4 regions of the Vibrio campbellii CAIM 519 genome follow, and region 4 is predicted to be linked to each of the others. Evidence: predicted binding sites of a transcription regulator. Region 4 holds the regulator's gene; each other region holds the start of a gene.
What was found. The regulator PurR, encoded in region 4, represses purine synthesis genes. The targets are predictions, from matches to a motif close to TNANGNAAACGTTTNCNTNA.
Positions count from the first base shown of each region.

Region 1: A8140_RS06950 (phosphoribosylaminoimidazolesuccinocarboxamide synthase) is a predicted target of PurR. The motif match lies at 2,085-2,104, and genes of this name have one in related genera.
Region 2: ihfA (integration host factor subunit alpha) is a predicted target of PurR. The motif match lies at 4,923-4,942, and genes of this name have one in related genera.
Region 3: purE (5-(carboxyamino)imidazole ribonucleotide mutase) is a predicted target of PurR. The motif match lies at 3,327-3,346, and genes of this name have one in related genera.

Region 1 covers NZ_CP015863.1:1,462,451-1,470,518, forward strand. The annotation lists gene A8140_RS06945 (alkaline phosphatase D family protein) at 1-770, shown strand, start outside; gene A8140_RS06950 (phosphoribosylaminoimidazolesuccinocarboxamide synthase) at 865-1,968, opposite strand; gene A8140_RS06955 (SulA-like leucine-rich domain-containing protein) at 2,173-2,565, opposite strand; gene A8140_RS06960 (hypothetical protein) at 3,035-3,322, opposite strand; gene A8140_RS06965 (hypothetical protein) at 3,588-3,773, opposite strand; gene A8140_RS06970 (hypothetical protein) at 3,952-4,932, opposite strand; gene A8140_RS06975 (YiaD family glycine zipper/OmpA-like lipoprotein) at 5,009-5,677, opposite strand; gene A8140_RS06980 (DUF2786 domain-containing protein) at 5,834-6,529, opposite strand; gene A8140_RS06985 (DUF3334 family protein) at 6,684-7,367, opposite strand; gene ydiJ (D-2-hydroxyglutarate dehydrogenase YdiJ) at 7,625-8,068, shown strand, end outside.
Region 2 covers NZ_CP015863.1:1,531,838-1,539,905, reverse strand. The annotation lists gene cdd (cytidine deaminase) at 1-375, shown strand, start outside; gene A8140_RS07250 (putative periplasmic lipoprotein) at 439-1,137, opposite strand; gene purT (formate-dependent phosphoribosylglycinamide formyltransferase) at 1,346-2,521, shown strand; gene A8140_RS07240 (thiopurine S-methyltransferase) at 2,608-3,258, opposite strand; gene A8140_RS07235 (RelA/SpoT domain-containing protein) at 3,596-4,369, shown strand; gene ihfA (integration host factor subunit alpha) at 4,506-4,802, opposite strand; gene A8140_RS07225 (AEC family transporter) at 5,329-6,207, shown strand; gene A8140_RS07220 (metallophosphoesterase family protein) at 6,299-7,042, shown strand; gene A8140_RS07215 (condensation domain-containing protein) at 7,221-8,068, opposite strand, start outside.
Region 3 covers NZ_CP015863.1:116,292-124,359, reverse strand. The annotation lists gene A8140_RS00630 (gamma carbonic anhydrase family protein) at 1-494, shown strand, start outside; gene A8140_RS00625 (DUF1488 family protein) at 509-772, opposite strand; gene aroE (shikimate dehydrogenase) at 776-1,609, opposite strand; gene hemF (oxygen-dependent coproporphyrinogen oxidase) at 1,708-2,625, opposite strand; gene tsaC (L-threonylcarbamoyladenylate synthase type 1 TsaC) at 2,660-3,217, opposite strand; gene purE (5-(carboxyamino)imidazole ribonucleotide mutase) at 3,417-3,908, shown strand; gene A8140_RS00600 (5-(carboxyamino)imidazole ribonucleotide synthase) at 3,913-5,046, shown strand; gene A8140_RS00595 (DNA topoisomerase family protein) at 5,111-5,680, opposite strand; gene A8140_RS00590 (DUF494 family protein) at 5,703-6,182, opposite strand; gene dprA (DNA-processing protein DprA) at 6,185-7,294, opposite strand; gene A8140_RS00580 (LysM peptidoglycan-binding domain-containing protein) at 7,278-8,068, opposite strand, start outside.
Region 4 covers NZ_CP015863.1:1,162,144-1,170,211, reverse strand. The annotation lists gene mukB (chromosome partition protein MukB) at 1-100, opposite strand, end outside; gene mukE (chromosome partition protein MukE) at 103-828, opposite strand; gene mukF (chromosome partition protein MukF) at 809-2,146, opposite strand; gene cmoM (tRNA uridine 5-oxyacetic acid(34) methyltransferase CmoM) at 2,149-2,940, opposite strand; gene elyC (envelope biogenesis factor ElyC) at 3,055-3,861, shown strand; gene torR (two-component system response regulator TorR) at 3,968-4,681, opposite strand; gene torD (molecular chaperone TorD) at 4,915-5,562, shown strand; gene purR (HTH-type transcriptional repressor PurR) at 6,006-7,010, shown strand; cyclic di-GMP riboswitch class I at 7,290-7,379, shown strand; gene A8140_RS05570 (TfoX/Sxy family DNA transformation protein) at 7,496-8,068, shown strand, end outside.

The DNA.
Region 1 (8,068 bases), 300 kb from region 4:
GATTGGTAGGCCGCGATCAGCCATTGGATTATTTTTCTCTCGATGCTCCTACTATGGAAGCGATTGGTGGATTAGTTGCTCAGTCTCGCAGTACAGAACGAGAACTACTTGGTACAGAGCAACTCGCTTGGTTAATGAATGCGTTTAATCAAGAAGCAAAATGGAATGTGCTTGGGCAGCAGGTTCTTATGTCGAGAATGGAGCTACCTAGCTCGGTGATGTTGGCGATGTTCCAACTCTTTACGGCGACGGATGAGCAGAAAATGGACGCGCTGCTAGTAGTGAATAATGCGATCGCCAGTTATCTTGCTGATCCAAGTTCGGACACTGTAAAGTTGCCATACAACCTAGACGCTTGGGATGGCTTTTATGTGGAACGTGAGCGTGTTTATGAAATCGCTAAAGCAAGCTCAGGCAATTTTGTTTGCTTAGCTGGTGATACGCACAATGCTTGGACCAGTGAACTGAAGGATGTGTCAAACAACCCTGTTGGTGTCGAGTTCGCTACAAGTTCGGTCAGCTCTCCGGGCCTGGAAGAATTTTTAGCGCTGGAGCCCGTCGCCATTGCTCAAATGGAATATACATTGCCGAATCTAGTTTCTGAACTGCAATGGACAGACATCAAGCAACGTGGCTTTATGCGTGTCACCTTTACACCAGAGAAAGCAGAGTCAACGTGGTATATGTTGTCTACGATTAAAGATAGAAACTATCAAGTAACCAAAAAAGTGGCATCCACATCGGATGGCTTGACGCTTGATATAGAGTAGGGGACGACTCGGCGCCTCGTTCAGAACATAAAAAGTCCGCACTTGTGCGGACTTTTCGTTTGGTCAATTTGACCGTTCAATACTTAGTGTGACTTCAGTCGATCAAACCGTATTCTTTGCTCAAAATTTCGATGATTTCAGCTTTTGGATCGTTGCTCAACTTGATTGGTTGGCCCGTTATCTTCTCTGCAATACCGATGTAAGTGCGTGAGATGTCCATCAAAGACTCTACTGGCAGTTCGTTATCACGAGCAAGCGCTTCACGTTCTGGCATGCGCTCTTTGTTTAATAGAATATCGGGATCTGGGAAGTGGTTTAGCAAGAACTGACGGAAACCTTCTTTCGAGTTTTCAACGATGTTGCCCGCTTGGTATTCTTTCGTATCCCAAATGCGTGATGAATCAGGCGTACCGACTTCATCCATGTAAATTAGCTTTTCGTTACCGGCAGCATCGTGTACATAGCCAAATTCAAACTTGGTATCCACAAACGTTTGGTCAATCGCTTCAAGCGCACTGCTGATCACGTTAAAGCCTTCTTTTAATAGCTTCTCGTACTGCGCGATGTCTTCTGCGTTTAAAAAGTTAAAGGCCTCGAAGTTGTCTACGATATTCTGGCGAGTAATGTTGACATCATCCGCTTCAGGAACGCCAGGAATGCCTTTCAAAATACCTTTGGTTGAAGGCGTCATGAGCAATTCAGGCAGCGCTTTATCTTTCTCAAGACCTTCAGGAAGTTCAATACCACAGAATTCACGTTCGCCATTTGCGTAGGCACGCCACATAGAGCCCGTGATGTATTTACGGCAGATTGCTTCAATCTTAACTGGTTTCGCTTTTTGTACGATCCAAACGAATGGGTGAGGGATATCTAAGATGTGGCTATCAGCAAGGCCGTTATCTTTAAACAATTTGAACCAGTGGTTAGAGATTGCGTTCAATGCAGCGCCTTTCCCCGGAACGCCTTTTAGTCCACCTTCGCCGTGCCAGATACAATCGAAGGCTGATATACGATCACTGATCACCATGATAGCCAGTGGCGCGTCAGGTGCGACATCGTATCCTTTTTCTTTGATCAGTCGTGCGCTGTCTTCTTCAGTTAACCAGTAAACAGAGCGGACTTTTCCGCTGTGAACAGGCTTGTGGGTGCGAATTGGCAGGTCGTCATTGACGGCAAGTACTTGATTAGCAAGGCTCATTGCGACATTCCTATCATCTTAATCAAACGTCATAAAGAGAAGATATCCAGCGAGAAGTATGTGCTGAATAAATCGGATGAAGGCATCATACCAGAACTATTTTAACTCGCCATAGAAAAAGCAAACGTTTGCTTTAATTTGTTAAAGCACAAAAAAAGCCTCCTAAAAAGGAGGCGAGATGCAGGATGGATAACGTCGATCTTGTTAGTGGTACTTGTTCACTCTGCCTTCGACGAAAAAGACTTCACACTGATAACGTTGAGCGATGTCGCGAAGCATTGATTGGTTCATTAATGCAATCTTGTTCGACGCGACGACGGCGCTGGCGTTACCAGATTGAATAGCTTTAATCACGATTTCCACTTCAGAAAGCTGTTGAGATGGCTTCATCTGAATGATGTTTTGACAGCGAATGTTGGAAGCAGCAAGTTGCTCAAAATCAGGACGAGGGCACTCAGCGGTAAACAGGACCCATTGCTGCTGTTGAGACAATACTGCCAACTTAGAAAGCAGTTGGTCAGACACATCCATAGGTTGTGTTGCTTGTGCCAATACGTTGTAACGAGAGTATGTATGAGATTGAGTTTGTAACTGCATCTTACTGTTCCTTTATACATGCTGTATGTGTATACAGTAGTTTGTTTTTGATGCCTGATCAACCGATTTTTATGAATTGAGTTGAAAAACGTTCTCTTAGTTATCATTTTATTTTTATTAAGTTACTGAAACTAAATGACTATTTTTAATTTTTGACATGTTTGATAAAGGTGGGGAAATGTGAGATGGTCTGCATTTCGGTACAGTATATACAGGTGTTTACTACTGTATACAAAGTACTTTCGAGCTCTATATACAGTGGTTTTTCCAGGTTTATACAGTACTTTTTGAGACTCTCTACTGGGTTTTAAGAGTCCTTAAAGTTGTGAGGAAGATAAATATACAGCGGAAGTTTGAAGTGAAGCGGGCAGTAAGATGGCTGCTAACAGGGGACCTAATTCGATAAGTAGATAAAAAGCAGGCTGCGAATTCGCAGCCTGAAAATACAAGGATCGATGTTTAATAATGGTTAGAATTCGGTTTTTGCGCGTGCGACTTCTGTTTCAAACTGGCCAATGTTACCGGCTCTAACGAGCTGTACCATGGATTGAAACATGGCACGAATCTGTTCTATGTTGCCAGGGTTTGCTCGTGTACATAGACTGCCTAAATCAGAGCCTGCGATCCTCAGTAGACGCGCTTTATTAGGTCCTGATACTTTTCGCTTGATTGTGTTCTTCAAAACCATCAACTCACCAGTCGCAACGACTTCAGGCGGCTGGTTGGCAATGATTGCGGCTGCTTCATCTGTATACATGTGGTCACCAATGTTTTGTATTTGAGCGAAAACTATACTCCAGAACCGTCATTGGTTTGACCCGCTGACAGGGAATACCATCGTCTTCACTATGAAATAAGTGACATTGTTTTAGATAGGTTTGTTAATAGACACCGAAACACCGGAGAGTTAGGGAATATGGATACCCTCAAGAAAATCTCAGTCAGGCAAGTGTTGAGGCGCGATCAAAAAAGCGCCTCGTAAAAAGGCGCCCTTGAAAATCAGTTCCGTTGATTTGTTCTTGTTAACTTGTTTTTTGCGCTATGCGCTCACGCATTTGCAATTCGCCTTGGTTGAATAGGCGAACATCGATTTTGGCGATGTCGTAGCAAGCTTTGCAAGAACTGTGATATTTACCATCTACGTAATCATGACGAGTTACAAAACTAGGTTTTTTACACCAGTCACAGGTGCCTTCTTCAGTGAACATTGATTTTCTCCCCACCTATATGAATTTTGAGTCGTTAGGTGTTATTTTTCGCCGAGTATTATGGCATACAAAAGATAGACAGGTTAAATGTCTGTTAATTTGTTTGAGAGGGATATCGATTGCGAGCCTTTGTTTTCGAGGGTGAAAAGCTCGCAAGCTTAAGGTGTGTGACGGTGTTTTACTCTTTTGTAACATTTTGTGAAATAGTTTTAAACGCTTGATTTAAACGCTTCATCTCTTCTTCACTTCCCCTAGAATCAGGATGATAGAGTTTTGACAATTGTCTGTAGCGCAACTTTACTGCCTTACTGTCTGGGATGGTTTGCGGAGTATAGCCAAACATGGCACAAGCGATGAGTAGCTTTTGGTTTTCAGGCTGCCCTTTGATCTTCTTAAACTCTTTAAATACCTTTTCCAATTGGCGTTTAAGCTGTTTGTTAGCAAACTGCAGTTCTTTAACTTGTGTCTCTAGTTGCTGAGCCTTAGAGGCTTCGTACGCAGCGCTCACTTTAGCTTTATGACTGTTTCTACGGAACCCAAAGGCACCTCCACCCAGCAGCAAAGCGACAGCCAGTGTACCGGAAACGTACCAAATGTTGGACTCGTCCGCTTTCGCCTCTTGCTGTATCTCTACTTTTTCTTGTGTCTCTTCATCGGTGGCTTTTTTATCAAGCTCGACAATCTCAGAAACTTGTTTCGCCCTAAGTTGATTGAAGCGCTCTTCTAAAAACTGATTGTAGGCCTGTTCTGCTTGAGGATTTTTAAGTGCAGACAATTGATACCAAGCTTCCACCAGATCAGAGTTTGAAACGTCAGCTTGATGATGCTGAACAAAATCCGCTAACAGAAAGCCGCGGTCAGTCGGATCATGTAATGCAACCGAGGTAAACCAATAGACTGCCTGAGTGTAGTCGATATTACCGCTTAAGCCGCGTGCGTAATCTTGTGCTAATTGCTTTTGAGCGGGCAAATACCCTTGATGTGCCGATTGCTCTAACCAATAACGGGCATCTGTAGGTGACTCTGGATTGGGTTTCAGTGCCAGTTGCTGAGCAAGGTCGAATTGGGCTTCGGGTTGTGTTGGGTTTGGGGAAGCAAATGCTGTGTTGCTAAAGCAGGTACTTAAAGCAAAGGTGAGGGCAATGGTTCTGAAAGACATTGGGTATGTCAGGTCTAGCGCATTTCGCTAGACCTGCTCCGGTAATCATTATTATTACCGATATGGTGCAACCAAATTACTTCAGTGGCAAGATCTGGATTTCAACACGACGGTTGCAAGCACGACCTTCAGAAGTTTGGTTTGAACAAATTGGGTTGCGCTCACCGTAGCCACGTGCAATTGCGCGACCTGGAGCAACTTTTTGTGACACTAGGTACTGACGTACAGATTCAGCACGGCGCTCAGATAACGTTTGGTTGTAAGAATCGCTGCCTGTGCTGTCTGTGTAACCATCGATCACAAGACTTGTGTCTGGGTATTCAACTAGGATTCGAGCCACGCCACGCAGTGTGTTGTGGATGCTTGAATCAAGTTGGTAAGAGCTTGAAGAGAAGCCAATGCCGTTTTCCATGCGAAGAAGCAGTTGGTTTTCGCCAACGCGTTCAACTTGTACGCCAGAGTTTAGTAGGGCACGACGCAGTTCTGCTTCTTGTTGGTCGAAGTAGTAGCCAACACCAGCGCCTGTTGCACCGCCAGCAGCTGCACCAATCAAAGCACCTTTACGGCGTTCTTTTGCGTTATCACCCACAGCTAGACCAATTGCCGCACCTGCGATCGCACCGATAAGCGCACCTTGCGTGGTTGAGTTAGTTTCGTATTCACCTGTGGTTGCGTTTTGGCGTTGTGTTGCTTGACAGCCTGTAAGAGCCAGCACTAGCGCAAGTGCAATAGACATCTTTTTCAAGGGAAAATCTCCGTATAAGCCGAGGCGCAAGCGCGCCTCATAATGGGACGTGAATTATGGTGTATAAAGTATTGATATTTGTTATGAGAACGTCAGGCAGAGAGAGCTTTTGTAAGCTTTTTCTTATAGTTGGCGACGTTGTGACCAGTTCTATTGTTATTTAGAAGGGTCGCCCAACATTTTCCTCGCTTGTTCACCGCTAACCCCACGATTAACGGAGACTTTACGGCCTTTCTTTAAGCCTACTTCATAGTCAGCCGTGATGTTCTTCATCGCTTCTTTGAGCTGCTTCTTGAACGTCTCACGATCGATGTTTTTGAATTCTTTATCAATGTAGTTATTGATTTTGTTTGCTGACTCTTCGTCTGGCGAGATCACAGGCAGCTTCTCTAACGCGCCTTCCACCCAACCAGAAACGAATGAGTTTACGCGACGAGTGACTTCCATTGAAGAGGTGCCAGAACCAGCAAAGCTATTACGGAATTGTCCGGTACTCTCGTTTAGTTCGCGATAGATAATATCGAAAGCGAAAGCCGCGAAAATTGCACGGTCTGCTTCACCGATAAACTCGACACGTTTAAGCCCTTTGTGGTTCAGTAGAACCGCTTCAACACCGAACTTGGTGTTAATGCCACGAATCACACGCAGCAGTGTTGAGCTGATGTTAGTCGGTAGGAGGTGTGAAGATTGAGTCTTACCCATTTTGATAAACTCAATATCATCTTTGTCCAAGCCGTATTTCAGCATGAGACGGTGCGCCATCTTAATAGCGTTAGCTGCCTCATTTACGTTGGCGGAATTGCCCAGTTCTAAACACTTGGCGATTTTTTTCAGAGCTTTTTGTTTATCCATCGACAACCAGTACCGAGAACGGAAAATTTAAGAAGTCGGACATATTACCTTTTTTGAGGGAAAAACGGAATAACGATAGCAAGGGAAAAGCGTGCTGCAAAAAGAAAGCCCCTTATAAACGGGGGCTTTGCGATGATGAGGTTATCAACAAAAATTACAGACCAAGTTGGTCAAGCAGATCATCGGCATCACTCTTGTTGTTCGCAGGTTCCGCCGCTTTTTTATCTTCCATGCTCTTGCGCGTGGCTTCCAGAATATCGTCTGGGCTTTCATCTTCCGCCACTTCAAACTCTTCTAATTGGATAAACTCAGTTTTGTCCATGGCAAGCTCTAGATAGAAGATGTTGTTGTTTGCTGTTGAGAAAGTCACACGTCGCGCTTGTGGGCGGTCGAGGTTGGTATCGACTTGCAAAATCACTTGCTTGTTCAGTGACAGCATTTTTGGCTGATTCTGAGTGATGTTGGTTTGCAGCTCTTTGCGAATCTTGTTGGTGAAGTCACCAACAAGTTGGTTCATCAGCTCACCCAGTACATCGCCCACTTCGTCTGAGGTGTGTGAGATCGCCAGTTCTTCTTCTGGCATGCCCATATTGCGCATGTAATTGGTGTAGATCTCAAGCGCCGCTTTCGCGGTAAAGTTAATCACAACTAGGCCAGTGAAACCGCCATCAAACAGCACAAAACAACCAAAATCCGGCTTGAGGCTGGTTTTGTTGATCTTTTGCACCATTGCAGAGTAATTAATTTGAGAAGAGGTTGCCGAAGTGAGAACGCCAGAAACCGACTGGCAAAGTTTTAGAAGGATATCTTCAGTGGTTACAACTTTATTTTTTTTCATCCTGAAAGCTCATATTGAAAGGCTATTTCCCTTTCAATGTAAGGCATCAAGCCTTCAAAAATAAAGTATAAGTTTAAATATTGTATTGAGATTCTGATTTGAACGCTTTTTTAAATGTTGTAAAGTGACATAATTCAAAGAAAACAACTTCATTCACGACTTTCCTCCGTAAACGGCTGTTGGAGCGAAAGGCAAGGATGATTAAAAATTAGATAACCCGCAGCTGATTGGATCAGCGCAGTAGGGGCAGGAAGCAAATGTTACCAAGATTACACTCGCAAACGGATGTCGATCCTCTTGTTCTTAGTTTTCTCAAAGAGCTGGAGCATTCCGGGTTCACTGGCGATATCGAAAGCCAGTATTCTAGCCGTCTCGCGGTAGCCACTGACAACAGTGTCTATCAACAGCTCCCTCAGGCTGTTGTTCATCCCAAAACCACCCAAGATGTTTCCCTCATCGGTAAACTCAGCAACAGAGAAGAATACGAACGCATTACTTTTTCTCCTCGTGGGGGCGGTACAGGCACCAACGGACAGTCTTTAACGAAGGGTATTGTGGTCGACTTGTCTCGCCACATGAACAAAGTGTTAGAGGTGAATGAGGAAGAGGGCTGGGTTCGTGTTCAAACGGGTGTGGTCAAAGACCAATTGAATGATGCCGTTCGCCCTTATGGGTATTTCTTCTCTCCAGACTTATCGACC
Region 2 (8,068 bases), 370 kb from region 4:
ATTGAGTCTGGTCTTATGGCTGAGGTGAAGCACGAGTTTGTTTGTGATGAAGACGATGCTTTAATTCAAAAAGCCGTCAATGCGATGAACATTAGCCACGCGCCATACACAAACAACTTGAGTGGTATTGCGCTTGAGATGAACAGTGGCCTTGTATTCCAAGGCGCGTACGCAGAAAACGCCGCATTCAACCCTAGCCTTCCACCACTGCAGGTTGCATTAATTCAAATCCTGATGGCTGGTGAGAAGTTTGAAGACATCAAAGCTGCTGCGTTAGTTGAAAACTCACAAGGTAAGATCAGCCACCTAGCTGATACTCAATCGACGCTAGAAGCACTAAATCCTGATATTCCAGTGAGCTTTGTTAACGTTTAATTTATAAGCTTTGCTTAACAAAAAAGAGCCCAATGGGCTCTTTTTTGTTCCAACAACGTTTTATTACAATAGTTCCGTTAGTCGATTTGCCGCTCTTTCCAACGCCAAATTTACAACCTTCGTAATTTCCGGGTATTGGTTCTCTGGATCATCCCAATCAACGTCTTCTGGCAACAAAACTTCTTCTAGGATTTGATGCTCCATTACGATCTTATTGTTACTCAGATCAACAAGCGTAACTTCTGCATTCACATAGCCACGAGGCGACGAAAGAGGGATAAATCCGTAGTAGTCACGCAGTGTGCCCGCCGCCATGGTTTGGATAACAAGTAGGTGTGTAGCTTGATACTGCTCCTTGACGACAGAAACATCGTAATCGAAGTAACCTTTTTTGCGTTTATCTTTCGGCAGTTTATGTTCGTCGGTCGCTTCATAATACTCTGGGAGAATCACACTGTGGCTTCCGCGGCTCTCAATCAACTGCGCAACCTTGGACTTACCTACTTCAAACTTATCATGCGTTAGTGATTGAATATGAGATTCAACGCTATCAGTCACCATTTCGTTGATAGCCATGTCCAATAGGCCTTCACCGCCTGCACGATGCGCATACATTTCTGGTGGCTGAACAAACGCAACAGCGATATTTTTGTCTCCCCCGGTTTGCCAAAAGTCTGACGGAATGTCCATCGCTTTTCGAGAGACACACCCAGACAAAAGCATTACTGCAATAGCACAACCGATAATTCTTATATATTTCATTATTTTACTGCTCCTTTTTATAGAAGCGATGAAATCTATCAATATGAAATATATTCTCAACACAAAGAATCACTAATTTTGATTCATTACATAGTAATTATTACAACCTAAGATGCTCAGCGATGACGCAAACGTTTGCATCATTTTTAAAATTCAGTATGATCCCCTGCAAATTCGGTTTCATCACTTTATTTTGTAAGGGAACACTATGTTCGGTACTGCTACAAGCACTCATGCTACCCGTGTATTACTTTTAGGCTCTGGTGAGCTTGGTAAAGAAGTGGCAATTGAATGCCAACGTCTTGGTTTAGAAGTGATCGCGTGCGACCGTTATGCCAATGCGCCTGCGATGCAAGTGGCCCATCGTAGCTACGTCATCGACATGCTTGATGGTCAGGCACTGGAAGAGATCATTAATAAAGAACAACCTGCTTACGTGGTTCCTGAAATTGAAGCTATCGCGACAGATAAATTAGTCGAATTAGAGGAAAAAGGCTTGAACGTTGTTCCCACAGCAAAAGCGACTAAATTGACGATGAACCGTGAAGGCATTCGCCGCCTTGCTGCTGAAGAATTAGCTCTAAACACTTCCCCTTATCAGTTTGCTGATAGTTTTGAAGACTTTAAAGCCGCTGTTGAGCATGTTGGTATTCCATGTGTCGTTAAACCAGTCATGAGCTCCTCTGGCAAAGGCCAAAGCGTGATCAAAACAGAAGAAGATGTTCAGACAGCTTGGGAATACGCGCAAGAAGGCGGCCGCACAGGAGCTGGACGCGTGATTGTTGAAGGATTTATTGACTTCGATTACGAAATCACACTGCTAACGGTACGCGCCGTTGATGGCGTACATTTCTGCGCCCCGATTGGGCACCGCCAAGAAGACGGAGATTACCGTGAATCATGGCAGCCACAAGCCATGTCAGAAAACGCCATCAAAGCAGCTGAATACACGGCAGAGAAAGTTGTGAATGCACTAGGTGGCTACGGCATCTTTGGTGTGGAACTGTTTGTTAAAGGCGATAAGGTCATTTTCAACGAAGTATCCCCTCGTCCACACGATACCGGTATGGTAACCATGATATCTCAAGAAATGTCTGAGTTTACGCTTCATGTACATGCATTTACAGGTATGCCGATCAACAATATTGTTCAGTATGGACCATCAGCATCAGCGGTAATTTTAGGGCAAGGTACATCAACTGATATCCGATTTGATAATCTTTCCAAAGCAATGGCTCAGCCACAAACTCAAGTTCGGTTGTTTGGTAAGCCTGAAATTGATGGTCGCCGTCGCTTGGGCGTTGTTTTAACGCGCCGTAAGACGATTGAAGATTCGATTGAAGATGCGGTGAACAGCGCTTCTAAAGTGCAAATCATTTACTAGTTCCGCAGCTTCACTCAAGAGAAACAAAAGCGCAGCTCAATTGGCTGCGCTTTTTCTTTGTGTAGGCACGAAACCGTTAGAAACCGTTACTTGCTCTCGATTAAATACACTTCCTCAGAGAAGCGGCTGAGCCCTTTCTTAGCGATTTTCGGATGATTCTCGTCAGCTTGATCGACATTCAAACAAGTCACCTTGTAGCCCTCAAACAACTGTTCAATCTCCTCGACTGGCACACTAAACGGAGGGCCTGACATCTCATCTTGTGGGTAATTGAGCGTCACAAGTAAAATGCGTCCGCCAGGGTTCAATAGTTGCTTAACGCGATTTGCGTATTCTTCTCGCATCTCTTTCGGCAATGCAACGAGTGCTGCGCGGTCATAAATGATATCGGCTTTAGAAACCGGCGCCGTAAAGAAATCACCGGTATAAATTGACAACTCATCGAACTGATACAACTCGTGCATACCATTGACTGGCGTTACGGTCGGTGTGTAGAAGTGCTCTGCAAAAAAAGCACGTACAGCAATCAAACTTAGCTCAACGCCTTGTACTTCATCGTGTTTCGTTGCAAGCCAAATTAGGTCTTCTGACTTTCCACATAAAGGTACCAAGACCGTATCTTCACGCTTCGGGTTCGTATACTGCCAAAATGCTGGTAACAGTGGGTTCACATCATCAAGGTGGAAACCAATTTGGTTACTCGCCCATTTGTTGTGCCAAAATTCTTGATCTCTCATTTTACTTCTACTTGTCGGCTGATTGTGGATTCGAGCTTTGTGCTTTGCTTTTGTGGGCTAAGACTAATGATTTTTTCAAATTTGTCTATGCTGTTCATCTTTGGTTAATACTGCAATGGTAGGATAGCAATCGTTCAAGAATGAACCCTTCCTTTTTCTGAGTGTCAGAATAAAGGAAAGCAAAATGGTGTTCTAGAACACGATTCCACTATAAGGTTAAAAACCTACCTTGGAATCTATCGTAGAGCCCCCATTAACTTAGGTAGTACCTGATTTGCGAATCTTAGTGACCTTTTCGTTACCCATTTTCTAAGTGCAAGCAAGTTAAGGAGAGTGAATGAGCTTATTTCTACGTACTACAGCATTGATGCTTTTAGTACTAAGCCGTGCGCCGGCGTTCGCCGCACTTCCAAATGTCCCGAGTAACGAGCAAGACCGTTCTGCTAGCCAAAACGAAGTTTGCTCAAAATTGTTTAAGCATAGCCTTAGTGGTTTGTATGGCATTCAGTCAATCGACTCCAAACCAACTCAGCCTTATTCAGATTTCGACGTACTTTACAGCAAAGCTCACCAAGCACAATTCGAGTTAGAAACCATCTGTAAAAGTACTGCCCTTCTTACTGACGCCCAACCTTACTTCGCAGGCGTTAAATCTCAACATCGTGCCGAAGAAAAAATTGCTCACGAATTGGATGGTCAAGTAGAGCGAATTACAGACTTAGCACGAGCAACTATCGTAGCGGATGACGTAGCAAGCCTTGTATCCGTATATGAAGCACTAGAACGTGAAACAACTATCGTTAAAGTGAAAAACCGCTTTAAGAAACCAACCGCATCTGGTTACCGTGACTTGAACTTACTGGTACGTCTTCCTAAAACGAATTTGATTGCTGAAGTTCAACTGCACCTTAAAGCCATTGCTGACGTGAAAAGTGGTCCAGAGCATGACTTGTATGAACAGATCCAAAAGATCGAACGACAAGCGTTAGTGGAAGGCCGAAGCCTCAACGACATCGAGACGGCATCGATTCGTAACATGCGTACTCAATCGAAAAACTTGTATCAAGAAGCTTGGCAACCATACCTAACAACACACTTAGAAGCTGCGTAAGCGAGCAGTTTCTACCCTCACTAATACTAAAAAGCCACCGCAATTGCGGTGGCTTTTTATTTGTTCTTTAGCAAGTACCGGAACACACAAACAAAAAGACCACGACAAAGCGTGGTCTCATTCCATTTTACATGGCTTACTGGTCTGCCTTTAGGTTCTCTACGCGAGCTTTCAACTTCTGACCCGGGCGGAACGTAACGACACGTCGAGCAGTAATAGGGATATCTTCACCCGTTTTCGGGTTACGACCAGGTCGTTCGTTTTTGTCACGAAGGTCAAAGTTACCAAAACCTGACAGTTTTACCTGTTCGCCACTTTCTAGTGCCTTGCGAATTTCTTCAAAGAACACTTCCACCGTTTCCTTGGCGTCCCGTTTACTAAATCCCAATTTATCAAACAGGTTTTCTGCAAGTTCGGCTTTTGTGAGCGCCATAAAACTTTCCTCAAAGCTATGTTAAACAATGCTACCTTAGTGTAGCGCCAGAGCAGTTTTACCCTACCATTTCAACAACATATCGGGGTTACATTTGGAAGTGTATGACAAGCTTATGATTTTCGCCAACTTTTTTCTTTGCTAATATACCGAATGTTTCATCATCGAAGTACTTTACCCACCACCAACACCATATTTTACTTTAATTACTTCTAAATTATGGAAACCATCCAGTTCAATAATCTAAATATCGACACAAAAACAAGATTATTCACTATTTAATAAAAATGTCAGATACTGGTCATTTTACAAACAACTGACACAAAACCTCTTAATTTTTCAGTGGGTTGAGCCACTCTACAAATAGATCTGACCAGTTGTATTCATTAGAGTTTTTATTCTGTTTCTGCTGTTCCGGCAGAAAATCAAACCTTGAACAAAGACAAAGTTCTGTGTCCATTACCATGACGATGAATGGAAAGATTGATACTGTTTGCGCATTCTACCCCATCGTCAGAGTACCAACATGCTTCACCAAGTCGTCAGTATTCTATTCCCTGTTTTTGCGTTAGTTTTTGTTGGGTATTTAGTTGGGCGCTACATAAAGCCAGATTTCCGCCCGATCAATCGCATCAATATGGATGTGTTTACACCAGCACTTGTATTTTCATCGCTAGTCAGCATGCCGATTGATATGGGCCAAGTTCCTCTTTTACTTGCTGCTATTATTGCCGTTGTCATACCGGGTGTTGTGATGATACCTATCGCAAAGCTAAGCAGGCTATCCTTCAAAACATGGGCACCACCACATATGTTTAGAAATAGCGGAAACCTTGCCATCCCGTTGTTCACTTATACCTTTGGGGAATTAGCTCTCACTTCTGCGGTACTCTTGTTCGTTGTCTCCGCCTGTTTGCACATCAGCTTAGGCGTAATGCTGCTTAGTAGCGGCAATCCGCTCAAGCAAATCATCAAGATGCCAATTTTTTTATCCGCTACGCTCGCATTAGTGATTAACCTGTCCGGGGTTAGCGTTTGGAACCCGCTTTACGAAGCTACCGCGTTACTTGGTCAAGCTGCTGTACCGGTTATGCTACTCTCATTGGGCGCACAAATGCTCAATCTAAGGCTCAGTGGCCTGAAGGTTGGTCTGATGTGTACGTTACAATCACTTGTGACAGGAGCAGTAGCGTTTGCAATTATTTATTGGTTGATTCCACTGCCTACGATGCAACTGCAAATGATGGTGTTGTTCACCATGCTGCCACCAGCCGTAATGAACTATTTGTTTGCCGAGAGGCTGAACACTGAGCCAATGACCGTCGCTTCAATGGTTCTGTTTGGGAACTTTTTCAGCATAATCACGTTACCGTTATTGCTTATGTATACTCTTTCGCTCTCTTAGCGATGCCTTATCATTCACTTTACGATTGCAGCCATCAAGTTGAATGTTAGACTGGCAGAAAAATATTAATTCCCCCGCGAACCTAAACGATATGAAGTCCATTATCCAGATCAGTGATTGTCACTTGAGTGATAAATCCAGTTTTGAGAACTTGCGTAAAGCATTACTTCTTGCCCAAAGCGACGCTTCCTGCGATACCCTTTTGTTTACTGGTGATCTTTGTTGCAATCCTAAACCCGGTGACTATCACGCCTTCGTTAATTTGGTAGAGGCTCACGTCGAGGGGAAAAATATCTTCGCGATTGCTGGCAACCACGATGATACAAAATTGATGAAGCAAGAGCTGCGCGGCAGTAGTATCAAAGTCACAAATAAAGCGAGAATCCACAGTCGTGAAGTCTTGTTCTTAGATTCCAGCACCAAACCGCTTGATAGGCGCCATCCTCTAGGCTCTGGCAGGATCGATAAGCGCGGAATCGCGCGTTTAACCAAGCAACTTCGCGACACAACCAATCCAATTATTGTTGTCCATCATCCTATTATTCCCGTCGGTTCAGAATGGATGAAAGCCATTTGCTTAGAGAACGACGCGAGCTTACTTAGATTGTTGGCCGAACATCAGGTTCGAGACGTTATCTGCGGACATGGCCATGATGCATTAACGGCCACACAGCGAGGCATCACCCAACACATGGCACCGGCGACAGCCTACGGCTTTGATCACAGCATTAAAGAATATAATCGAAGTGAGCAAATTGGCGTGAATAAGCTCTGCTTCGAGGGTGATGGTATCACCGCGACACCCATTTGGTTACCGCGTAACGAATCAAGATAACCAATTAAGCGATAGGTCGAGGGTATAGACTGTTCCGATACTCAACAAACAGGAACTAGGCCTAAACCAGCCCAGTTCCAATTTCAGCGCTCGATAAGCAACAACAACCTTCTAAGTTTCAATGACCATTGGTTCCACAGGTCATTGGTTCTACAAGTTATTGTTGCTATCGCTGGATTTAGGCTAATTCGTGCTTAAACACTGTTTGATTGGTTAGAAGGTCTTTCATTTTCTGGCCAATACTTGCTATTTGTTCAGCACTGTAACGTGCGGTCTGATAAGTTACGATTAAGCGTAAGGTTCGTTCACCATCGACAACATTCTCCATCATCTCGAAGTGCAAGCCAAATAGCGACTCAGTTTTATTAGGTAGAATTTGGCGGTACGCAATTGAATCACCATGAGGCTGTTCCAAAGCGCCGTATAGTGCATTGTCTGCATGAATTTGAGCGTAAACGTCGAACATAAGTCCATTTTTAGGATCTAAACCAAGTTCACGCTGTACTCTATCGATAGGAACCGTTGCATGTGGCATCGAGTCATTAATGGTTTGAGTAACCTCTTGAACCAATTCAACAAAGGACTGTTCAGGTTTAAACATCACACGGTGCGCTACCATGGTCGTAAAGTACCCTACCGAATCGAAATACTTCGCCTCGTCTCGTCCAGATGCAGATGTACCAATTACAAGATCTTTTAAATTGCCGGCTTCGTGGAGGGCTTGAGCAATTGCCGAGTATACGACACTAAAAATCGACGAGTTTTGCTCTCTTGAGATCGAAGAAACAACGTCATGCGCATGCGTACCTAAATCAATTTCCAACCAGTTAGCTTCAATTGGATTGATATCCGCAGGCAGCTGACCAACATCTGACGTGGCTAAATCCAACCCGCGAGTCGCACCTTGTAATCGTTCAACCCAGTAAGCAAGGTCCACTGCATTGACGCCACGCTCCCTTTGAATAGTGGCATAATCATGAATAGAATTCGCCGGTTTATCCCACGTAGGCTCTAAACCTTGAACAC
Region 3 (8,068 bases), 1.0 Mb from region 4:
TCGACTCAACCTCTGTTTTAGTCGGTGATATCCGAATTGGTGATGATTCTAGTATCTGGCCATTGGTTGCAGCTCGTGGCGATGTAAACCACATTCATATCGGTGACCGTACCAACGTTCAAGATGGCAGCGTGCTTCATGTGACACATAAGAATGCGGATAACCCACTCGGCTATCCTCTCATCATAGGTAATGATGTCACCATTGGTCACAAAGTAATGTTGCATGGCTGCGAGATACACGACCGCGTATTAGTAGGTATGGGTGCGATAGTTTTGGATAATGTGGTTGTAGAATCTGACGTAATGATAGGTGCAGGCAGTTTAGTCCCACCAGGGAAGAGGTTAGAAAGCGGCTATCTATATGTGGGAAGCCCAGTAAAACAAGCTCGCCCATTATCAGAACAAGAGCAAGCTTTCCTACAAAAGTCTGCCAACAATTATGTACAAAACAAAAACGACTACATTAATGAGGTGGAAGACATCAATAAGTAGTCTGGCAGAGTCAGCTAGTCGATGATGATGTGGCCTTCTTCATTGAAGGCTTCATCTTCTATTAACTCTTCTGCTATTTCTTCTAGATCAAAGCGATTATCAACGAAAGCCTCAATAGCAGCTTGCTCATTAGCTATGATTAAGCCACTCAACTTTTCTAACTTTTGTTTGGTTACGTAGCATTCAATCAATGCGCCAGCCTGTTGGGCTGCGAAATTGATTGATTGTGATGCTTCATCCCATAATTGCATGTCTGGGAATAGAATGGATTGATTCATCTCTTATTGACCTTCGAGGTTCTTTCTTAATTCTCTGAGTATTTGCTTCGCGCCAGGACGCAAACCACGCCATAACATAAAGCTTTCAGCCGCCTGTCCGACCAACATTCCAAGGCCATCATAAGCATGAGCCGCTCCGTGTTCTTTCGCCCACTGGTTAAAGCTTGTTAACCCCTTGCCATACATCATGTCGTAGCTAGTGCTATTGGTGGAAAAGATAGCAGAAGAGACCGCTGGCAACTCGCCGTTTAATGAAGCAGAGGTTGAGTTAATAATCACGTCGTACGCTTCTTCTATTGTAGTCATCTCCTTCGCTACAATAGGACCGTGTGAGACAAATAAGTCTGCAAGCTGTTGTGCTTTACTAAAAGTACGGTTAGTAATCGTTAAAGAAGCAGGTTTCTGATCAAGGAGTGGTTTAATCACACCACGAGCAGCACCACCAGCGCCAATGACCAGAATTCTCGCGCCTTCCAATACGACTTGATGCTGGAGTAGGTCTTGTACCAAGCCCTCTCCATCGGTGTTGTCACCAATTATTTCTCCGTCGTCTAACTTCTTCAGTGTGTTCACAGCACCGGCTAGCTCTGCTCGCTCAGTAAGACGATTGGCAAATCGATAAGCATCTTCTTTAAAAGGAACTGTCACGTTACACCCTTTCCCATCGTCAGCGAAAAAAGCTTTTGCTGCTTCTACAAAGCCATCAACAGGGGCAGTTTCTGCGGTATACACCAATGACTGATTGGTTTGACGAGCAAACAAGGTGTGAATGAATGGTGACTTGCTGTGTCCGATAGGATTACCAAACACGGCATAACGATCAATTTGCAGAGTCATTTCCTTACCTTTATTCCTTACCCATATATAAAAATAGGGCCATCTGAGTACCGATGACCCTATCACTATCTATCTATGTAGAAAAGGAGATTCAACGCTTACCACTCTCGTGGAGTTAGGTATCGCTCGTAAAGTTCAGCTTCTGGAGAGCCAGTCTGTGGCTCGTAGCTGTATTCCCAACGTGCAAGTGGTGGCATCGACATAAGAATTGACTCTGTACGACCGCCACTTTGCAGACCAAATAGCGTGCCGCGATCGTACACTAGGTTGAACTCAACGTAGCGACCACGACGATAAAGCTGGAATTCACGCTCGCGCTCACCGAACTCGATGTCTTTACGACGAGAAACAATCGGTAGGTACGCTTGGCAGTATCCCTCACCAACCGCTTTGATGTAGTCAAAACACTTGTCGAATTCCCACTGGTTTAAGTCATCAAAGAACAGGCCACCAACACCACGAGTTTCATTTCGGTGTGGAAGGAAGAAGTATTTGTCACACCACGCTTTGTGCTCTGGGTAAACTTCGTCACCAAATGGCGCACAAAGCTGTTTTGCTGTGTCGTGCCATGATTGGCAATCTTCGTCAAAAGGATAGAAAGGCGTAAGGTCAAAACCACCACCAAACCACCAGATTGGGTCTTCGCCATCTTTCTCTGCAATAAAGAAGCGGACATTGGCGTGCGAAGTCGGTACATAAGGGTTTTTAGGGTGAATAACCAAGGAGACACCCATTGCTTCAAAACGGCGACCCGCTAACTCTGGACGATGTGCCGTCGCTGATGCTGGCATTTCATTACCTTCTACATGAGAGAAGTTCACTCCTCCTTGCTCGAAGATATGACCATCACGCAATACGCGAGTACGGCCACCGCCACCAAGACGCTCTCCTTTTTCACGTTGCCATGCATCTTCGACAAAGACGGCCTTTCCATCTTCTTGTTCTAACTGCTGACAAATGGAATCTTGAAGGGACATCAAGAACTGCTTTACGGCGTGCTTATCGATTGCTGACATACGTGTAGTACCTATTAATTGCTGACTAGCAGGGTTAGCCCTGTCTTAATATTTGCGAGGTTTTAGCATCACGAATTTCACTCGGCTTGTCACGACCGCTGGTTTCACCACGTAAGATCGCCACAAGTCTATCGCCTAACTGCTCTTCAACTTCTTCCGTCGTCATACAAGGAGGCTGACCTGTAAGATTCGCGCTGGTAGAGGTTAGCGGCTTTCCGAACGCATTACACATCTTTTGTACTAAAGGATGATCCGTCACACGCACTGCGATTGAATCAAATTGTCCCGATACCCAGTGAGAAACTTTGTCACTTGCAGGCATGATCCACGTGTATGGCCCAGGCCAAGTTGCATGGACTTGATCTAATTGCTCTTGAGTCAGCTGAGATTCATCAATATAAGGCAGAAGCTGCTCATAGCTCGCAGCAATAAGGATTAAACCTTTCTCTACTGGACGCTGTTTTAGCTCTAGCAGTTTTTGAATCGCTTCCGGGTTATCTGGGTCACATCCAACACCAAACACCCCCTCTGTTGGGTAGGCAATCACTTCACCTGTTTGTAGTGCTTTTAGCACCTGTTCAAAGTTCTCCACCGATACTTCCTGATAATCTTTTCTGTTGTGTTTGTACTAAGTGTACAAATATTCATTCTCAGAGACTAAAGCAATTTGTTTATAAAATGTATCAATAGCATTTACAAACACACGCAAACGTTTGCTTGAGGTAAAAATCCCCGTATAATGCGCACAAATTTATCAGCTCACCTAATTTTGCAGCTTGAAGGAGTTTGAGATGAAAGTCGGTATCATCATGGGTTCTAAATCAGATTGGCCAACCATGAAACTAGCAGCGGACATGCTGGATCAATTTGGCGTGTCTTACGAAACAAAGGTGGTGTCAGCTCACCGTACTCCTCAATTGTTGGCTGATTACGCAAGCAGCGCGAAAGAACGTGGCATTAAAGTCATCATCGCAGGGGCTGGCGGTGCTGCTCACCTACCAGGTATGGCGGCGGCGTTTACTAGCGTTCCGGTACTTGGCGTCCCTGTTCAGTCTCGTGCTCTGAAAGGCATGGACTCACTGCTTTCTATCGTACAGATGCCAAAAGGTATTGCGGTTGGTACATTGGCGATTGGTGAAGCAGGCGCAGCAAACGCTGGCATCCTGGCAGCTCAAATCCTTGGTACACATGATGAAACGATCATGGCAAAAGTCGAAGCGTTCCGTAACGAACAAACGGAAACCGTATTGGCAAACCCAAACCCAAACCCTGCTGAGGACTAATCAGATGCATGTACTGGTTCTTGGTGCGGGTCAGTTGGCTCGTATGATGTCTCTGGCTGGTGCGCCACTGAATATTCAAATCTCAGCTTACGACGTGGGCAGCGGTAATATCGTTCACCCACTGACTCAGCACGTACTAGGCAGCGGCTTAGAGAATGCAATTGAACAAGTCGACGTCATTACTGCTGAGTTCGAGCATATCCCACATGATGTGCTCGATGTTTGCGAGGCGAGCGGCAAGTTCCTACCAAGTACGCAAGCCATCAAAGCAGGTGGGGATCGCCGCATTGAAAAGGCATTACTTGATGCTGCTGGCGTGCGTAACGCGAAATACTACGTCATCGAAACTCGCGAAGACTTTGACCGCGCAATTGAACATGTTGGAATGCCAATGGTTCTGAAAAGTGCCTTGGGTGGTTACGATGGTAAAGGCCAGTGGCGCTTAAAAGAAGCTTCTCAAGTCGAAAACATTTGGACAGAGATGGCAGAGTGCATCGCGGCAACACCAACTCAAGCGATTGTTGCTGAGGAATTTGTCCCTTTTAACCGCGAAGTTTCACTGGTTGGTGCTCGCGGTAAAGATGGCAGCATTGAAGTGTACCCACTTGCAGAGAACGTCCATACCAATGGTGTATTGAGCCTTTCTACTGCGATTGATGCGCCAGAGTTGCAAGAGCAAGCAAAACAGATGTTAACAGCTGTTGCCAACAACTTGAATTACGTTGGCGTGTTAACTTTGGAGTTCTTTGACGTTGACGGCACTTTGCTGGTTAACGAAATCGCACCACGCGTGCACAACTCTGGCCACTGGACTCAACAGGGTGCAGAAACTTGTCAGTTTGAGAACCATCTACGCGCCGTGTGTGGCATGCCTTTGGGTAGCACGAAACTGGTTCGTGAAACCTCGATGATTAATATTCTTGGTGAAGACACACTACCAGAAGCATTGTTAGCGATGAATGGTTGCCACATTCATTGGTACGGCAAAGAAAAACGTGCGGGTCGCAAGATGGGTCACATCAACGTATGTGGTGACTATACTGGCGAACTTAATCGCAAACTTTGTGCATTAGCAGATGTTTTGGGTGAACAGGCTTTCCCTGCTGTGCATGAATTTGCCAAGCAGTGGCAAGCCTAGAAAAGCATCGGAATAAATAGCAAAAGGGTCGCATGATGCGACCCTTTTTAATTCGTACTGAAAGTTATTGTGATTGAGTATGCTGGCACTTACGGCTCGCGCATTGCAGTTTAACCCCGCTGGCAAGTTTCTTTTCGACCAACAAGGTAAATCCACACTCCTCACAGCGGCCTCTTACAGGCGGCAAGTTTACCGCAAACTTGCACTTCGGATAGTTATCACACGCGTAGAATGTTTTACCAAATCGGGTCTTACGCTCAACCAAATGCCCTTTACCACATTCAGGGCAAGCATGTTGCTCTTTTGCCTGCTGCTGTGGTTCAGGTTGGTTAATCGACTCAATATGATGGCATGCTGGGTAATGGCTACAACCAACGAACATGCCGTAGCGCCCTTGGCGGAGTACCAGCTCGTTGCCACACTCAGGACAAGGCACACCCAACTCTTTCACAATGTGACCATCATTGCTGTGTAGCGGCTTAATGTAATCGCAACTTGGGTATTGGCTACAACCTAGAAAAGGGCCGTGTTTACCGTGCTTAAGCGAAACTTCCCCACCGCATTTAGGGCAAGGTTCGCGCTCAAGCGCATGCTCGTGTGCCGAGAAAAGGTTGTGATCGATTTTACTACTCATACTCACCGCTCAAGCGAAGATATTAATGAAGAATACCTTGTTCCTTGGTGTACAGCAGCTCTTCCATCAGCGTGTAGGCGTTTTCGTTGCCTGGAACATTAAACAGCACCATAAGGATGATCCATTTAAGGTCCTCAAGCTCAAACTCATTGGTTTCAAGACCCATCACACGGTCGATGACCATCTCACGCGTTTCTGTGGTCAGAACATTGATTTGTTCTAAGAACAACAAGAAACCACGACATTCGAGGTCTAGTCGCTGCATCTCAGATGCGGTATAGATACGTGTCGATGCCGATGCAATGCAGGTTGAAATGGCTGAATGTTCATCGCTTTGTTGCAATGCCGCCAGCTCTTCTAACCAGACAAGGGCTTTGTAGATGTCTTTTTGCTGGAAGCCTGCACGAAGCAATTCATCTTCCAACTCGTCTTGTTCGACCTGTAACTCTGCATCGCTATGGATGTAGGTTTCGAATAGATACATAAGTATATCCATCATCATAGCTAGCCCCTCCCCTTTCGAATATAGCCACCGGATACTGCAACAACATGCCCTGAAAGCTCAAGCTCTAAGAGCTGCATCATGACTTCTTGGACAGGTATATTGGTCCTGCTTGCAAGAATATCAACTGGTGTAGCCTCATTTCCTACGTTAGCTAACAGCTGAGGAAATGGCAATTCTTCTTCATCAATTGGCGCAGAAAATAAATCTAAGCTCTGATTAATAGACCAGTCGAGCAAAGACTGTATTTCATTCAGCACCTCTTGAGTATTTTGTACGAGACAAGCCCCGTTCTGAATCAATTGATTACCGCCACTGGCGTTGGGTGCGTTAATCGAAGCTGGCAGAGCGAAAACTTCTCGACCTTGTTCTAAAGCATAACGCGCCGTAATCAGGGAGCCACTTTTTTCAGCCGCTTCCACCACCAAAACACCCAGTGACAAACCACTGATGATTCGATTACGACGTGGAAAGTTTTCTGCGCGAGGCTTAGCATCTGGACGAAACTCTGAAACAAGCGCTCCAGTTTCAGCCACTCGCTGCGCCAAGCCGCGGTGTCTTGCTGGGTACACTTGTTCTAATCCCGAGCCAAGCACTGCGATGGTTTTACCTCCAGCTAACAGCGCACCATCATGAGCATGGCCATCAATACCCAATGCTAAGCCACTAGTGACGATCAGATCGTGTTGCACCAAGTCAGATGCAAAAGTTCTTGCGTGTTGTAGCCCATCCACACTGGCATTACGGCTGCCAACCATAGCTATTTGAGGTTGAGACAAACAGCTCGCCTCTCCTTTTACAAAGAGTAAAGGAGGCGGTGCGACGGTTTGTTTGAGAAGTGGCGGATACAAAGCATCCGCCAACGTAAGAATATGATGATGAGAAGAAGCTGCAACCCAAGTCAGACAAGCATCGACTTCTTTATCGACCTGCGACCATGCTTGCAACTGTTTTGCCGCTAAGCCCAAAAGCTGAAGCTGCTCTGTCGAGTATTGGACAATATTGCTCGGCGTATCTTTGCTGAGCAGCTTATTCATCTTGACCCCACCGATGCCCGGTAAACAACTAAGCTTTAACCAGGCAGCGAGATCAATATCATTTTGTGGTGTCATTGGTGGTTGATTCCTCAGCCAGAGGAGAAACCACAGACACCTCTTGATTAATTGGCTTGGTGCTATTAGTAACCAGCGCGAGGCTAAAGTATTCATAAGGACGAATGACAAGCAGCTCACCTACTTTGCTTTTTGGCAAAGTAATCTCAGTATCGAGTACACCGTTATCTTTAGCAAAGTCGTCTCCATTCTTGAATACTGGATGCGAGTCCTCTTTTAAGTCAAACACGCTGCCTTGGCGAAGTTCATCCGATGTACCTTTATCAATCACCACCACTTGGTTGGTTGAGCTATAACGAATACCTTCAATGTTACCCAATAGTTTGGCAGAGGTGCCTTGTGGGGATGGGAGAGGATAGAACGTCGCCGTGAAGTCGCCGTTATCTAACGCTTGTACCGGCAAAGCAATATCATTACGGATAATCTCTTGCAGCTGCGTGGTGATCTTCAAACCAGAAAACTCACTGGATGCTTCAACAAGCTCTCCTTTCGCAATCAAACGCAGAGCCGTAATTTTTTGTGATACATCCTCGCGAGAAAAGGTCTCCACCGGTCGATAGATGGCCCACCCAGTCGAAGTTTGCTGACCACTGATGTACAGCGTTTCTTCTGCAGTAAGGAACTTATTGCCTTTGCTGCTACCTATCACTTTCACTGCATTATCTAGTGTCTCATCATCAACTAAACGATCAGACTTCAGATATGGCATCACCAACCCTTCCGCCACAGTCGGTACTGCTTTCTTTTCCGTGATACGGGCTTTTGGGCTGAGCT
Region 4 (8,068 bases):
CTGATAGCGTGGTGACCAGACCATCGATGTCAAACGTACGGGCAAAGAAGCCGTTCCAGTTGACCATGGTCAGCGATTGGTATTTACCGCGTTCAATCATGCTCATGCTTCACCCTCTTCTGTTGTTTCTTCTTGGGCTTGGTCGTCTTGATCTTCTTCAGACAATAGGCTGCCTTGGCTTGGTTCTTTGGTGTGCACTACCGCTTCACCATCACGGATCAGGCGTAGCTGCGCTTCACGCATATCATCGCCAACACGTACATCGGCACCAAAACGGAATACCGCTTCACTGATGCTGAATTTACCGGTTTCACCGATGTTGATGATCATGCCTAGGCGGCGCAGACGACGAAGTGACGTACGTACTTTTTCAAACAGCTTTTCTTTATCAAGGTCTGAACCAGTCGCACGGTTCGTTACTAGCTTCATCAGCTTATTTTCATCTGCTAGTGCAAGCAGTTCGTCGTACAGCTCTTGGTTAGTGAAGATACCTTCGTGCGCAAGACGCTCTGGGCTTAGGTAAAGGAAACACAGTACCTTACCCACCAGCATATCCAGCTCAGAAAGCACACTGCGGCCAATCAGAGACGTTGAACGAGGACGAAGGTAGAAGAAACCTTCTGGCGCTTTCACCAGTTCGGTGTTGTAGCGTTGGTAGAAAGAAGAAAGCTCAAGTTCGAAATCCGACAACAACGCGTGGTTATCTAGATCTTCACTTGAGATATGACGCCCTGCTCGAAGCATGCTATCTAGCGCTGGGAACAGAGGGTTAGAAATTGCTTTTGCCAGATTCTCTGACATGTATTCATTAGTATCGGTCGATGACATTCGCTTGTACCTTTGCCCCAAATTCGTTGATTGCTTTCCAGTCTGGCTGAACAGCTTGGTAGTCGGATTCTGAATAACCCAGACGTACCGCCTGATCAACGACAATGCGAGCTAAATCAAAGTGATGAGTGTATGGGTGCTGTGCAAGGTAATCTCGCAGTACCACGCTCAGATCAATTGGTGCGTCTTGGTCTTTATGCGCTTTCAGCATGTCACCAATTCGCTCCGCCAACTCATCATTGACTTGTTGAAACTCTTCGTATTCCACTTCCATCGGAACTTGACCTGTTACCTCGTCATCACGCAGTACTAGGGCTTCATCACGAAGGTCAGAAAGCCTTTCCGCATCTGCATAAGTCAGATACCAAGGCGAATCAAAGTAGTCTTTCACGGACTGGCGTAGACGCGAGCTAAACGCACGGTTCTTATCCATATCGATCGCGGTACGGATAAACTTGTGCACGTGTCGGTCGTAACCAATCCAAAGGTCGATCGCTTGCTGGCCCCAGCTTGTGATTCGGTCCAGCTTCATTTGCAGACCAAACAAGGCTTCTTCGATAAACTCAAGCTCAGGATCGCCGTAAACAATTTCTTGGATGTCTAGGATCTGAGTTTGCAGTTCATCACTGGCAGCTTGCAGCGTATCTTGAAGTTCACGCAACGTGCTGGATGTTTCTGACAGAAGTGCTTCACAGTTGTTGATCGCTTCACGCCAGTCTTTGTTAAGCAGGTCAGCAATCTGTTGTTTCACAGATTGTTGTTGCTCATCCATCACACGTTGGTTGAGGTCAATTTGATCGAAGATTTCGCCTACAGAATATTTCAAAATCCCGTAAACGTTTTTCTTCCAGTGGCCCGGAGTGCCACCCTTTTGTGCCGCTTCAATCGCTTTCGCCATTTCATCCGCTACCATGGATAGCTGGATAGAAAGACGCAGTTTCGAGAACTCACGATGGCGCACGTAGTAGTCGGTTATCCCTATCGCTAATGGCGACAAGCGGTAAATGCTCGCTCCGTCAGTAATTTCACTGACAAAACGGCTAATGAGGCGCTGCTTAACCATCTCGTTGATGGCATTGTTCGCACGGAAAGCCGAAGCTTCACCCGTCTCATCAAAAAGTCGAGTGACGATGGCAAATGCGTCGTGCAATTCACCTTCACCCAATTCTTCATCGAACCTTTCATTACTTAGTACTGCGATAGCAATCAAAAATGCCAGTCGCTCAGTGGTCAGGTTCAACGAGAAATCGTGCTGCTTTACCCAGCCAACCAACTCATCGATTGGTTGCTCTGCAGCATTGAGAGTCATCTCACTCATCGTTATTCCTGTTTATCGTTCTTCTTAGCCCACACATGAATATAGCGGCCTAATGAGAGGTATGGCTCTTGTCGACAAAGTTGTTTTTCTAGCGCCAACACATCTTCAAACTCGTAATCGCCCATGTATTCCATATTGCCTATGTAATCACTGAATGAACGAATACCAGATTTTCCACAAATACTAAAACCAGAATCTTCTATCCATTGATAGACCTCTTCGGGTTTTAGGCCTTTTTGTGGCTGTAGTTTAAATCTTTTTCGGTGAGGCATGCCGTCTAAAACATGAGGAATGTTGCCACAAACCACATTTTTATAGACTAAGCCGTGGTGGTTATAGAACATAACCGAAGCGATGCCCCCCGGCTTGACCTGTTCCAAAACGGTTTCGAGTGCGGTTTTCGGGTCTACCAACCACTCCATGACAGCATGGAACATGACAAGGTCCACCTGCGCTTCCATGTGATCACCAATGGATTGGACAGGCGAATGAATCAGGCGATACTGCTCAAGCAAACCGTTTTTTTCAATATCCTGTTTCGCTAGTTGCAGCATTTCCGAAGATAGATCACATAAAGCGACATGATGTCCGAGCTTAGCAAGCTTTTGCGACATTTGTGCTAAACCACCACCAGCATCAAGGACTTGTAGAGCTTGATGGTCGGCGCCTAATTCACTTAGAATCTGTAGAAAATCTTCCCACACAATGATTTGACGGATCTCCCCTTTATCGGAGCCGTAAATATTTTTTGCAAATTTGTGGGCGATATCGTCGAAATTGCGGTCTTCTGTCACTTCTGCTGGGTTATCATATCGGATTGTGCCGCTATTCTGTCACAAGGAAAGCAGGAATAAAGAGGGTCAACCTCATTTTTATAATCAATTGATGTTTTTTCGGACTATTTTCGTATGTTTGAGCTGAAAAAAGTAATGTCTGCCTTGCTTATGCCACTTCCGGCATTGTTAATCATAGGCTTGTTAGGTCTTGCTCTCATTAGTTTTACCACAAAACGTAAAACTGGCTGCTTTGTCGTTCTATTCTCTTTCGTCGGCATTTTTCTTGTTGCCTTTCAACCTGTTTCAACCAAGCTGTTAATGCCTCTTGAGCGCGAGTACAAAGCGTTTTTACCTGTTTCTGGTACTGTTGACTATGTCATGGTGCTCGGTAACGGCCATGTGGTGGACAATGAGATCCCACCCACTTCTCAATTAAGTCGCACATCACTGATGCGACTCACCGAAGGCATTCGTATTTTGCGTATGTACCCAGGTGCAAAACTCATTCTGTCTGGCTACGCTGGCGGCTCTGAAATAAGCCATGCTCGTATGATGGCGAACGTTGCGCTTTCTCTTGGTGTAGCCAAATCCGATATCATTTTGTTGGAAGACGCGAAAGACACCTGGGAAGAAGCACGCCAAGCGGCAGCCTTCGTAAAACAAAAAGATATTGTGTTAGTGACTTCTGCTAGCCACATGAAACGTGCTTTGTATGAGTTCAACGCTGCGGGTATTAAACCAATCCCAGCACCAACGAACTTTATGGCGATTGATGACATCGAGCAGCCATGGCAGAAATACGCACCAAAAGCACGCTACCTAGAGCAAACCGAACTCTACTGGTATGAATACCTTGGTGGGTTATGGCAAAAGCTGCGCGACAACGTCGGTCAAACACCAATGGTTGAAATGGAAGATCCTGAAATATTGCAGCCATAGAAACAGCGTTTAATAGCTAGCAAGCATCTTACGCCAGATTGCGCTACAAAAATGACAGACACAAAAAAGGAGAGCCAGTGCTCTCCTTTTTCTTTACTGCGATGATTTAGTCACCAGCGAACATGTAGCCTTCACCGTGAACCGTCACAAAGATTTGTGGGTTCTTAGGGTCAAACTCCATCTTAGCTCGCATGCGGCGAATCAAAACGTCGATAGTACGATCGTTTGGCGCATCCACTCGGTGGCTGATCATATTCAAAATACGCTCACGGCTAAGTACCTGATTTGGGTACGAAGACAATGCAACTAACAGCTCATATTCTGCTTTCGTTAGTTTCACTGGCTCACCATTGCGGCTTAGAGCACGACGTTGAATATCAAACGTCCACTCACCGAAGCGCACAATGTGTTCTTCATTAGTGTCGCTGGCTGCTTTTTGAGAACCGTTGCGAGCCGCAGAGATGCGCCATAGCAAGTTCTTAACGCGAACCAGTAATTCCCTTAGTTCAAAAGGCTTTGTCACATAATCGTCTGCGCCCATTTCTAGGCCAACGATTTTGTCAATGCTATCCGTGCGTCCTGTCACTAATATGATGCCGATATCTGATTGGCTGCGTAATTCACGCGTAAGCATCAGGCCGTCTTCGCCGGGCAAGTTAATATCCAGCATAATTAAATCTACATCGCCACCTTGCAGCACTTCACGCATCTCTGCGCCACTTTCTGCTTCACTGACTTTGTAGCCTTCGTTTTGGAAATAGCCCGCAAGCTTACTACGAGTTACAACATCATCTTCTACGACTAATACGTGATAGCTCATTTACACCACTTTCTGTCTTTTTTATTATCCAAGACGTATTCTATTCATAACTAGTAACATTTCTAGTCGTGGAACCATTAAAATGCAAGATTTTGCGATTTTATTGATTCAAAGCAAGTTTATTTACGGCCATACATAACTACGAATATTTTCCCACAAAGCATAACAATTATAGTTACTGCTATTCATCTTAATTGTTTACACTTAAGGGAGAATCATTCAGGAGCAAAAAAATGCAAGAAGTGAAAGCTTTTAACGAAAAACGCGCCGAGATCTATTGGTGGTTTTCTAGTCTGTTCGCAAAAGAGCTGACAGAAAATGAATTGGAAGCCTACCACAGTGTTGAAATTCGAAGCTTTTTAGCCGGCCTTGGTGAAAATGAATCACTGAAACCAGCCGTTGATACCCTTGTTGATGCACTCAACCGCCAACAAGATCGTGAAGACGCTCAGCTAGAATTAGCTGCAGACTTCTGCGAACTTTTCCTTAAAACAGAAAAACACGGCGCACTGCCTTACGCCTCTATGTACATCGGTAAATCTGGCCTGCTAAATGATAAACCAGCAGAAGAGATGGAAAAGCTGATGGCTGATTTTGGCGTGCAGGTAGACGAAAACCTTAAAGAACCAGCAGACCACTTAGCGGTAGAGCTGGATTTCTTAGGCAACATGATCATTCGCTCAAACGAACTAGAGCAAGAAAAGCATATGGAAGAAGCGTTCGAGAAACAGAACGAATTCATCCAGCAGCACCTTATGACTTGGTTGCCTCAGTTTGCTGCTAAATGTAAGCAATTCGATGAATTTGGCTTCTATGTTAGCGTTGCGCAACTATTAATTGCATTCTGTAAACTGGACAGCACCTACCTTCTTGGTGAATAATTGCCGCCTATTTTAGGGAGCCTGCTATTTAGGCTCCCTATTTTATTCGTTTATTTTTAATCTGGCTCATAGAAACCCAACAAATTTAGCCGTTAAAATGTGACCTCAAAGGCACAAAACAACCGCTGAAAATATTGCCAGTCTGCCCACATCAGTCTAAAATGTGAGCGCAAACGATTAAATATGATTTATATGTAAACCGCTGAAATATAGCGGTTTTCGTGTTTTCTTAACATGATTGCTGACCTATTTCTCATTTATGTAAGACAGGAATAGGCGTTTCAGCAACAAATGTTGCTACAAACATTTTTATACCGATTTCGGAACAACCGCTGCCAAATATCTCAGCAATGCCCTTTCTGCAGTTGCTCGGTTTGCGCAAGACCCTAAACGTATGGTTGTCTTCACTACGGTATTCAGTAGCTCGATACAGGACATCATTTATGGCCACTATTAAAGACGTTGCTCGCTTAGCCGGCGTTTCTACCACAACAGTTTCGCACGTAATTAACAAAACTCGCTTTGTTGCAGAGACCACTCAAGAAAAAGTAATGAAAGCAGTGGATGAGCTCAATTACGCGCCAAGTGCTGTTGCTCGTAGTTTGAAATGCAACTCTACTCGTACTATCGGTATGTTAGTTACTCAATCAACCAACCTATTCTTCTCTGAAGTGATCGATGGTGTTGAAAGCTACTGTTACCGTCAAGGTTACACACTGATCTTATGTAACACTGGTGGTATCTACGAGAAACAACGTGACTACATCCGCATGCTTGCTGAGAAACGCGTAGACGGCATCCTAGTAATGTGTTCTGACTTGACGGAAGAGCTAAAAGAGATGCTTGATCGCCATTCAGACATTCCTAAAGTGGTAATGGACTGGGGCCCAGAAAGCTCACAGGCAGATAAGATCATTGATAACTCAGAAGAAGGCGGTTACATCGCGACGAAATACCTGATCGACAACGGTCATACTGACATCGCATGTTTGAGTGGCCACTTTGAAAAGGCAGCGTGCCAAGAGCGTATCGCAGGCTACCGTCGTGCAATGGCTGAAGCAAATCTTGCAATAAACGAAGATTGGGTTCTTGAAGGTAACTTCGAGTGTGATACAGCAGTACTTGCTGCAGACAACATCACTGCAATGGAAAAACGCCCAACTGCTGTATTCTGCTTTAACGATACAATGGCGTTAGGGTTGATGAGCCGTCTACAACAAAATGGCATCAAAGTACCAGATGACATCTCCGTTATCGGCTACGACAACATTGAGCTTGCTGAGTACTTCTCACCGCCGCTAACAACGATCCACCAACCGAAACGTCGTGTGGGTAAAAACGCGTTTGAAATTCTACTAGAGCGCATCAAAGACAAAGAGCACGAAAAGCGTGTGTTTGAGATGCAGCCAGAGATCGTAGTTCGCAATACAGTTAAGAAATTGAACTAATTTCACCTCAATTTTTATAAAGCGCTCTTCGGGGCGCTTTTTTATTGCGTAAAATAACTTTTTTGAAACATTCGACATCGCTTATACAATCAAAAGCTAAGATAAGTTGCTGTTTTAACTCACTTGTAGCCCATTTCCTACATCAAGCTTTAGTATGGCAATTAAGCAGTCCAAAATATGAAACTAAACACACCAAAATAGCACTATTAACTGAACCAAGATCACACTTTGGTACTTGAAACGTGATGTTAATTCAATATACGAAGTATTCTCAAATGGTCACGCACAGGGCAAACCATTCGAAAGGGTGGGACGCAAAGCCTCCGGCCTGAACCATCGAATTAGATGGAAGGTAGCGGGGTTACCGATGGCAAATATGCATTAAGTGAGTTTACCCTTTAATGACATTGTGTCTGCATGCATTTGCTAATCTCTCGGACCTGATTTTTGGTGGCGTAATATTAATTACACCGAGATAACACACCATGGATAAACCGATACTCAAAGACTCAATGAAGCTGTTTGAGGCACTTGGTAATATCAAGTCGCGCTCAATGTTTGGCGGCTTCGGGCTCTTCGCTGATGAAACGATGTTTGCGCTAGTCGTAAACAACCAACTTCACATTCGAGCTGACCGACAAACATCTTCTGACTTCGAGACTCAAGGACTAAAACCGTACGTCTACAAAAAACGTGGTTTCCCAGTTGTTACGAAATACTATGCGATTTCTAATGATCTATGGGATTCAACCGATCGCTTGATTGAAGTTGCAAAGCAATCTCTAGAGACCGCTAAGCAAGAGAAAAAGCAACAAGCGAGCACCAAACCTAACCGATTGAAAGACCTTCCGAACCTTCGCCTAGCAACTGAACGTATGTTGAAGAAAGCAGGCATTGACTCTGTCGAGCAGCTAGAAGAAGAAGGTGCCTTAAACGCTTACAAAGCAATCCAAGATACGCATGCCTCAACGGTAAGCCTTGAGTTGTTGTGGGCACTAGAGGGCGCAATCAACGGTACACATTGGAGCGTCGTACCTCAGTCTCGCCGAGAAGAATTG